One region of the Staphylococcus caprae genome, then DNA from elsewhere that is predicted to be linked to it. Evidence: predicted binding sites of a transcription regulator. Region 1 holds the regulator's gene; each other region holds the start of a gene.
What was found. The regulator CtsR, encoded in region 1, represses protease genes until heat stress. The targets are predictions, from matches to a motif close to ATGGTCAATAAAGGTCAAACA.

Region 1 (3,293 bases):
TTCCATGTAATTGCACCGTGTGAGAATAAACTAAAGATACCGCTGACGATTCCATTTAATAAAGCGATGATAGCTATATAACCAATTAACATTGCGCCTACGATGACCGCAACTTTAAATCCGTCTAAAATGTATTCCCCGAGCATTTCGAAGAATGATTGGTTCTTAGTTTCACTTTCATCAACTAATAATTTATCATCTTCTTCATTCACTTTATAAGGATTGATGATTGACGCGATGATGAAACCACCAAATAAATTAAGAACAACAGCTGTTACAACATATTTAGGTTCAATTAACGTGAAGTATGCACCGATAATTGATGCCGATACTGTAGACATAGCTGATGCTGTTAACGTATATAAACGTTGTTTAGGTATGTATGGCAGTTGTTGTTTTAATGAAATAAATACCTCTGATTGTCCCAAGATTGCTGCTGCTACAGCGTTATATGATTCTAAACGTCCCATGCCATTAATTTTAGAAATTAAGAAACCTAAAAAATTAATAATAAGCGGTAAGATTCGCGTATATTGTAATATACCGATAAGTGCTGAAATAAATACAATAGGTAACAATACGCTAAAGAAGAATGGTGGGTTCTTTGGATCTACAAATTTAAAACCACCGAATACGAAATTGACACCTTCAGCTGCTTGCTTTAATAGGTAACTAAAGCCGTACGAAATACTACCGATGACACTGATTCCGATATGTGTTTTTAATAAAATAAATGCGAATATAAGTTGAATTACTAATAGTAAACCAACATACTTCCAGCGTATATTTTTTCTGTCTGAACTAAATAAGAATGCGAGTGCTAAAAAGAAAATAATTCCTATAATCCCAATCACAATATGCATATTTTTTCATTCCTTTAATTTTTTCTATTCTCTATCATACAATAAATTGAACGCGCTAACATCATAAAATTTAAATTTTAAAATCAAATTGGTTGAAAAAGGTCAAAGGTGGTCATATAATAAAGTCAAAGAAGGTCAAAAAGAGGTGATATCCATGCATAACATGTCCGACATCATAGAACAATACATTAAACATTTATTCGAGGAAACTAACGAAGATGTGGTAGAAATCCAACGTGCAAATATTGCACAACGATTCGATTGTGTTCCTTCCCAATTAAATTATGTTATTAAGACTCGTTTTACAAACGAACATGGTTATGAAATAGAAAGTAAACGCGGTGGTGGAGGTTATATCCGAATCACTAAAATTGAAAACAAAGATGCAACAGGTTATATTAATCACTTACTTCAATTGATTGGACCTTCTATTTCACAACAACAAGCTTATTATATAATAGATGGTTTATTAGACAAAGGATTGATTAATGACAGAGAAGCTAAAATGATACAAGCAGTTATTGATCGAGAAACACTAAAAATGGATGTCGTTGCAAGAGATATTATAAGAGCTAATATTTTAAAACGATTATTACCAGTGATTAACTATTATTAAATGAAGTGAGGTGTTTAAACGTGCTTTGCGAAAATTGCCATTTAAATGAAGCGGAAGTAAAATTAACAGTTAAAAGTAAAGACGGTACGCATGAAAAATGGGTATGCTCAATATGTGCTCAAGGCGATAATCCTTGGCATCAATCCCATGACGACACGTCTTACCATTCGCATCAAGACGATATAGAAGAAGCATTTGTGGTCAAACAAATATTACAACATCTCGCTACGAAACATGGTATTAATTTTCAAGAAATGGCGTTTAAAGAGGAGAAGCAATGTCCGACATGTCATATGACACTGAAAGATATCGCGCATGTTGGTAAATTTGGTTGTGCTAACTGCTACGCAACGTTTAAAGACGATATTATAGATATCGTTCGACGCGTACAAGGTGGACAATTTGAACATGTAGGTAAAACGCCTCAATCTTCACATAAGAAACTTGCAATTAAAAAGCAAATCGAAGAAAAAACGAAATATCTAAATAAATTAATAGAAGAACAAAACTTTGAAGAAGCTGCAGTGATTCGTGACGAAATTAAAGCATTAAAAGATGAAAGTGAGGTGTCTCGTCATGAGTGACATTCATACTAACATTAGTCAATGGATGAAAATGACTGAAGAGGCACCTGTAGTCATTTCTTCTAGAATAAGATTAGCAAGAAATCTTGAGAATCATGTTCATCCTTTGATGTTCCCGTCCGAGCAAGAAGGATTTCGAGTAATAAATGAAGTTCAAGATGCGCTTCCAGACTTACAGTTACAACGTTTAGATACAATGGATCAACAAAGTAAAATGAAATTAGTTGCGAAACATCTTGTAAGTCCTGAACTTATTAAACAACCAGCCTCTGCAGTATTGCTTAACGAAGATGAATCTCTAAGTGTGATGATTAACGAAGAAGACCACATTCGTATCCAAGCGTTAGGAACTGACTTGTCGCTCAATGATTTATATCAAAGAGCTTCAAAGATTGATGATGACTTGGACCAAGAACTAGATATTAGCTATGACGAACATTTAGGCTATCTTACAACCTGTCCAACAAATATAGGCACAGGTATGCGTGCGAGTGTCATGTTACATTTGCCTGGACTTTCCATCATGAAGAGAATGAACCGCATTGCACAGACGATTAACCGTTTTGGATTTACGATTCGAGGTATTTATGGAGAAGGTTCGCAAGTATATGGTCACATTTATCAAGTTTCAAACCAACTCACTTTAGGGAAAACTGAAGAAGAAATCATTGATAATTTAACTGAAGTCGTTAACCAAATCATCAATGAAGAGAAACAAATTAGAGAAAGACTTGATAAGCATAATCCAGTAGAAACGCTTGATAGAGTTTATCGTTCGCTAGGGATTCTACAAAATAGTAGAATTATCTCAATGGAAGAAGCATCCTATCGCTTAAGTGAAGTCAAACTCGGTATCGATTTGAATTATATAACGCTTAATGATTTTAAATTTAATGAATTAATGGTAGGTATACAGTCACCATTTTTAATAGATGAAGATGATGATAAAACAGTAAATGAAAAAAGAGCCGATTTATTAAGAGAACATATAAAATAGGAGGTATTTTATATATGCTATTTGGTAGATTAACAGAACGTGCGCAGCGAGTTTTAGCGCATGCACAAGAAGAAGCAATTCGTTTGAACCATTCAAATATTGGTACAGAACACCTTTTATTAGGTTTAATGAAAGAACCGGAAGGTATTGCTGCTAAAGTATTAGAAAGTTTTAATATTACTGAAGACAAAGTGATTGAAGAAGTTGAGAAGTTGATTGGTCACGGTCAAGAA
Region 2 (3,293 bases), 390 kb from region 1:
GCGGGTTTTATCTCATCTCAGCTATGTCTTTACTTATCATAGCGAGTGTCGTTCATCCTGCTACATTGGTATCTAAAGCCTTAGGTAATCCATTGTTTGTCTATATTGGTAAACGGTCATATAGTCTGTACTTGTGGCATTTTCCTATAATTAGTTTCATTCATAGTCATTATATAGACGGGCAAATTCCAGTTTATGTTTATTTCTTAGATATCATATTAACTGTTATGTTTGCCGAATTATCTTATCGATACGTAGAGACACCTTTCAGAAAGCAAGGACTTAAAGCGTTTGCTATTAAGAAGAGATTTAAACCTCAATTTATAAGAACTGTGGTAACAATTATATTAGCATTACCACTTATTCTGATACTTGCAGGTGCATTTGATAAATTAGGTAAAGATAAAATTTCTGATAAAGCACAATCATTTAATACAAATGAAAATGACAAATATCTCATCCATATGTTGCCTATTGATGACATTACGCTTACGAATGATGGAAAAACAAAAGAAGGTAAGAATGAGGATGAAGTGTATTCTGATATTAAACCATTACTAATCGGGGACTCGGTCATGGTCGATATTGGTGAACAGTTTAAATCTAGAGTTCCGAAGGCAAATATTGATGGTAAAGTGGGGCGAAACTTGTATCAAGCACTTCCATTAGTAGATAGCAATTATAAGAATTATAGTAAATCTTCTGACCAAGTTGTTTTAGAATTAGGTACTAATGGGGATTTCTCAAAAGAGCAATTAGATGATCTAATTGATAAATTTGGAAAAGCTCAAGTCTACCTTGTTAATACGAGAGTGCCAAGATCATATGAAGGCCATGTGAATCAGTTAATGGCAAATGCTGCTAAAAGTCATAAGAATGTAAAACTTGTTGATTGGTACAAACGTTCAGAAGGGCATACAGAGTACTTTGCTCCAGATGGTATACATCTTGAAAATAGCGGTGTCGAAGCTCTAACAGATGAAATATTGAAAAATATGAAAAAGAAATAGGTTTAATGAGAAACTAGTTTGACGTTAATCAGCTAACGTTGGGCTAGTTTCTTTTTATGTAATTAAAGGTATAAAGAAACTAGATATTGTAGAATTTATTTTCAAAAATTAATAGGGAAAAAGGTCAAAAAATAAGTGTAAATTGTTGAATATTGATGAAAGAGGGTCTATAATATAATTAAGGTCAAAGAAAGTCAAAGTCAAAAAACATTTGCTTTAGACCTATTTACTCTAAATAAATAGAGGTGAAAAAATTGGATATTAATCAAATGACTTACGCTGTTCAAGGCGCTTTACAAAAAGCAGTCGAAATCAGTAAAGAATATGAATTACAAAATATTGAAAATGAAGCACTTCTAAAAGCAACATTAGAAGAAAGTGAAAGTTTATTCAAAAGTGTATTAGAAAGAGCAAATATTGATGTCGATCAATTAACGAAAGCTTATGAAGATAAATTAAAAAATTATCCATCAGTACAAGGAGATAATGTACAATACGGACAATATATTAGTCCGAAAGCCAATGAATTATTAAATAAAGCAGAAACATATATGAAAGAATATGAAGACGAATTCATTTCTATGGAACATATATTACGTGCTGCTATGGACATTGATCAAACAACGCAACAATTTATTGGTAATAAAGCAGAAGTTATCAAAGAAATTATCACAAAAGTAAGAGGGGGAAATCATGTGACAACTCAAAATCCAGAAGTAAACTACGAAGCTTTAGAAAAATATGGTCGTGACTTAGTAGAAGAAGTTCGACAAGGTAAAATGGATCCTGTGATTGGTAGAGACGAAGAAATTCGTAATACAATTCGAATTTTAAGTCGAAAAACTAAAAACAATCCTGTATTAATCGGAGAACCAGGTGTAGGTAAAACTGCCATCGTAGAAGGTTTAGCACAACGTATCGTTAAAAAAGACGTGCCTGAATCATTACTAGATAAAACGATTTTCGAACTCGATTTAAGTGCCTTAGTCGCTGGTGCGAAATATAGAGGTGAATTTGAAGAACGTCTCAAAGCAGTACTTAAAGAAGTGAAAGAATCAGAAGGTCGTATTATTCTATTTATAGATGAAATTCACATGTTAGTCGGCGCTGGTAAAACTGAGGGCGCAATGGATGCAGGAAACATGTTGAAACCAATGTTAGCACGTGGTGAATTGCATTGCATTGGTGCAACAACGTTAAATGAATATAGAGAATATATTGAAAAAGATTCTGCCTTAGAGCGTCGTTTCCAAAAAGTAGGTGTCAGCGAACCAGATGTTGAAGATACAATTTCAATCTTACGTGGTTTAAAAGAACGTTATGAAGTGTATCATGGTGTTCGTATCCAAGACCGTGCGCTAGTCGCTGCGGCTGAATTATCAGATCGTTATATTACTGATCGATTCTTACCTGATAAAGCGATTGATTTAGTAGACCAAGCTTGTGCGACAATTCGTACTGAAATGGGCTCTAATCCAACTGAATTAGACCAAGTTAATCGTCGTGTAATGCAGTTGGAAATTGAAGAAAGCGCATTGAAAAATGAATCTGATAATGCAAGTAAACAACGACTACAAGAACTACAGGAAGAGCTTTCTAATGAAAAAGAAAAACAAGCATCATTACAATCTCGTGTAGAACAAGAAAAAGAAAAAATAGGTAAATTACAACAAAAACGAGCTGAATTAGATGAAAGTAGAAAAGCCCTCGAAGATGCACAAACAAATAACAACCTTGAGAAAGCTGCAGAATTACAATACGGTAAAATTCCACAATTAGAGAAAGAATTAAGAGAGTTAGAAGATGTCTTCCAAGATGAAACAGGTGAAGACAGCGACAGAATGATTCGTGAGGTTGTATCTGATGAAGAAATTGGCGATATTGTAAGTCAATGGACAGGTATTCCAGTCTCTAAACTTGTAGAAACTGAAAGAGAGAAATTATTGCACCTTGGCGATATTCTTCATAAACGTGTCGTTGGCCAAGACAAAGCAGTAGACTTGGTTTCTGATGCAGTAGTTAGAGCACGTGCAGGTATCAAAGATCCAAATAGACCTATTGGTAGCTTCTTATTCTTAGGACCAACAGGTGTAGGTAAAACTGAATTAGCTAAATCACTTGCTGCTTCACTATTTGATTCTGAAAAACACATGATTCGAATTGATATGAGTGAATACATGGAGAAACATGCAGTCTCTCGTTTAATTGGTGCTCCTCCAGGCTATGTTGGTCATGATGAAGGCGGACAATTAACTGAAGCAGTTAGACGAAATCCTTATTCAG
Region 3 (3,293 bases), 270 kb from region 1:
TTTAATTAGAGGAATTTTATTCACAATCGGTAATAAAGATGCACATGGTCCGTTTAATATGACAGCGCCTATACCTGAAAGACAAAATTTATTTGGCTATACTTTAGCACGCGCAATGCACAAACCTCATGAAACATGGGCGCCTAAATTAGCAATGCGCTTAGTTCTAGGTGAAATGTCTACAGTTGTTCTCGATACTCAAAAGGTTCTACCTAATAAATTACATGCACTTGGTTTTGAATTTAAATTTAACAACTTGAAAAATGCTTTAGATGATTTAGTTAAAGCATAAGAAATAACTACGTACGAAGAAGGTTTATACAATGAAAGACAATCAATTAACTTATATTTTGTTAATTATTGCTAGTATTTTATTAATTTTAAATGGGATTTTTGCGTTTGAACATACAATAGCAATGATACTACTTTCTTTGCTATTTATAATTATTGGAGTAGTGTTATTAATTGTTGTTGTACGCTTAATGTTCAAAGGGAAGAAAAACTAAAATAGAGACAGTCTATGATATTGTCACTATTGGCATATGAAGAGGCGATGACGCGCCTCTTTATGTTTCATAACACTATAAATTGAAATATAAAGACTGTCAGAAGAGTTTGCAGGGGCGATGATATGAATTCTTAACTTCTAGAATTCTGTATCGCTCCTTTTTTCATAAAAAAACTAGGACATTAGAAATGCCCTAGCCTCGAATTTTATTTACTATTTACCTTCTGGTTCCATGACTTCATCAATTAAACCATATGATTTAGCTTCTTCTGCTGTTAAGAAATTGTCACGATCAGTATCTTGTTGAATTTTTTCAATTGATTGACCTGTACGTTCTGCTAAAATACGATTTAATTTTTCACGAGTTTTTAAGATATGGTTGGCAGCAATTTCAATTTCAGTTGCTTGACCTTGTGCTCCACCTAATGGTTGGTGAATCATTACTTCAGCATTTGGTAAAGCAAAACGTTTACCTTTAGCGCCAGCTGCTAGTAAAAATGAACCCATTGACGCAGCCATACCGATACAAATAGTTTGAACATCTGGTTTAATATGTTGGATAGTATCATAAATGGCAAAACCAGCAGTTACACTACCACCTGGTGAGTTAATATATAGGTAGATATCTTTTTCAGAGTCTTGTGCTTGTAAGAATAATAATTGAGATACAATTGAATTTGCTACATTATCATCAATTTGAGAACCTAACATGATAATACGGTCTTTTAATAAACGTGAATAAATATCATATGCGCGTTCACCGCGATTTGTTGTTTCTATAACTGTAGGAATTAAATTCATCTATTTTTCCTCCTTGTAATAACTGTTATAAATTATTTTACCTTAAAAGTCAAAAATGGTCAAAATATTCAACTTTAAGTTTTGAAATTTCAGTTTGACGCTTAACTCTAAGATTTGTAAACTAGAATTATCGTTTTAATTGTACTGTTATCAACTTCTTTAGTACAGAAAAATGATTCTACCCTCATTTACCCCTCGTAGTGTAATGGATAACACATGAGATTCCGGTTCTTATAATAGAGGTTCAATTCCTCTCGAGGGGGTACCTATAAACATAAAAGACATAACAAAGCAGGTATTTTTGAACCTCGTTCAAAGATACCTTTCTTTATAATTCAATTTGTTCACCATTACGAATTTTGTCTGCTAGCTCATTTAACTTTCTCAGTCGATGATTCATTCCAGATTTAGAGATAGGTCCTGTTGAAATCATTTCTCCTAATTCTTTTAAAGATATTTCTTGATGTTCTACACGTAATTTAGCTACTTCTCTCAATCGATCTGGCAAATTATCTAAGCCTATTTCTTCATCTATTAGCTGAATACTTTCAACTTGTTTCATCGCAGCACTAACTGTTTTATTAAGATTAGCTGTCTCACAGTTTACCAATCTATTCACCGAATTTCTCATATCACGTACGATTCTCACATCTTCAAATTTAAGCAATGCTTGATAACCACCGATTAAACTTAGAAAATCTGAGATTTTTTCCGCTTCTTTTAAATAAGCAATACTTCCTTTTTTCCGCTCTAAATGTTTCGCATTTAATTCATAGCTATTCATTAATTTAGTTAAGCCTTCAGAATGATTCTCATATTGAGAAAATATTTCAAGGTGATAAGATGACGTCTCTGGATTATTCACTGATCCACCTGCAAGAAATGCCCCTCTTAAGTAACTACGACGCATTTCATCATCTTTAATCATATTAGGGTCGATTTCATGAGTGAAGACGCCCTCTTTGAGAATGCCTAAATCATTTAAAATTTCTTTTGCTAACATTTTAGTGCGACAAATATAAATATTATTTTTCTTTAATTTCATCTTTTTTCTAACTAATATTTCAACTTCTACATTGAAAATTCGTTTGATAAGAGAGTAAATACGACGAGCGGTTGTCGCATTCTCAGTCTGTACATTGATTACAAATTGCTGATTCGATAAACTAAGTGCGCCATTCATACGAATTAATGCACTGAGCTCTGCTTTAGCATTTGCTTCATCTACTTCAATGCGTGTTAATTCATTTTTCATGTCGGATGCAAAGCTCATAGAACACTCATTCCTTCCTAAATCAACTCTATTTTAATCTATGTATGGTCGACATAGAGATTATGAATTTTAATTATTAAACACACGTAAGTTATCATATCATAAACGTTTCTATTGCCAATACTATTAACGTTTACGATTCGGATTAAATTGAATTGTACTAGTTAAGTCTAATGCCAATTCATATATCATTTTTGATAGAACTTTAGTATTATGGCGTACGAGATGTGTATCTGAAACTTCAATTAAATTTGAAGCCGTTAAAACTCTTATTCCGTTCTTTTTCAACTCTTCTTTATTAACTTTAACTGGTTTAGAATTTTGTTCTTCATAACGACGTAAGGTAGCTTGGCTATATTTTTCATTACTACAAATGACAAAGTCTACAAAATCTTGACCAACCTGCTGACAAAGGGCATCAATATGTTCTTTCACATCATAATTATCTGTCTCGCCTGGTTGTGTCATCACATTTGAAACGTACAGTTTAGGTGCTTCGGAACGTAGTAATGCTTCAGATATCCCCTTCACACATAGATTCGATATCACACTTGTATACAATGAACCGGGACCGAGCACAATTAAATCAGCGTGTTCAAGTGCATTTACCGCTTCTTCCATCGGCTCGACATCTCCAGGTTCTAGGAATACGCGGTCAATTTTTTTATGCGTATTTGGGATATTCGTTTCACCACATACAATTTCTCCATC

Region 2: the regulator CtsR is predicted to act here: its motif matches at 1,191-1,211, upstream of clpB (ATP-dependent chaperone ClpB).
Region 3: the regulator CtsR is predicted to act here: its motif matches at 1,355-1,375, upstream of clpP (ATP-dependent Clp endopeptidase proteolytic subunit ClpP).

The regions. Positions count from the first base shown of each region.
Region 1 covers NZ_AP018587.1:2,416,476-2,419,768, reverse strand. The annotation lists gene JMUB898_RS11685 (NupC/NupG family nucleoside CNT transporter) at 1-863, opposite strand, end outside; gene JMUB898_RS11680 (CtsR family transcriptional regulator) at 1,018-1,479, shown strand; gene JMUB898_RS11675 (UvrB/UvrC motif-containing protein) at 1,500-2,063, shown strand; gene JMUB898_RS11670 (protein arginine kinase) at 2,056-3,060, shown strand; gene JMUB898_RS11665 (ATP-dependent Clp protease ATP-binding subunit) at 3,075-3,293, shown strand, end outside.
Region 2 covers NZ_AP018587.1:2,022,480-2,025,772, reverse strand. The annotation lists gene JMUB898_RS09710 (acyltransferase family protein) at 1-1,010, shown strand, start outside; gene clpB (ATP-dependent chaperone ClpB) at 1,265-3,293, shown strand, end outside.
Region 3 covers NZ_AP018587.1:2,148,458-2,151,750, forward strand. The annotation lists gene JMUB898_RS10355 (TIGR01777 family oxidoreductase) at 1-292, shown strand, start outside; gene JMUB898_RS10360 (hypothetical protein) at 324-506, shown strand; gene clpP (ATP-dependent Clp endopeptidase proteolytic subunit ClpP) at 722-1,309, opposite strand; tRNA gene JMUB898_RS10370 (tRNA-Arg) at 1,501-1,572, shown strand; gene whiA (DNA-binding protein WhiA) at 1,638-2,582, opposite strand; gene JMUB898_RS10380 (gluconeogenesis factor YvcK family protein) at 2,709-3,293, opposite strand, start outside.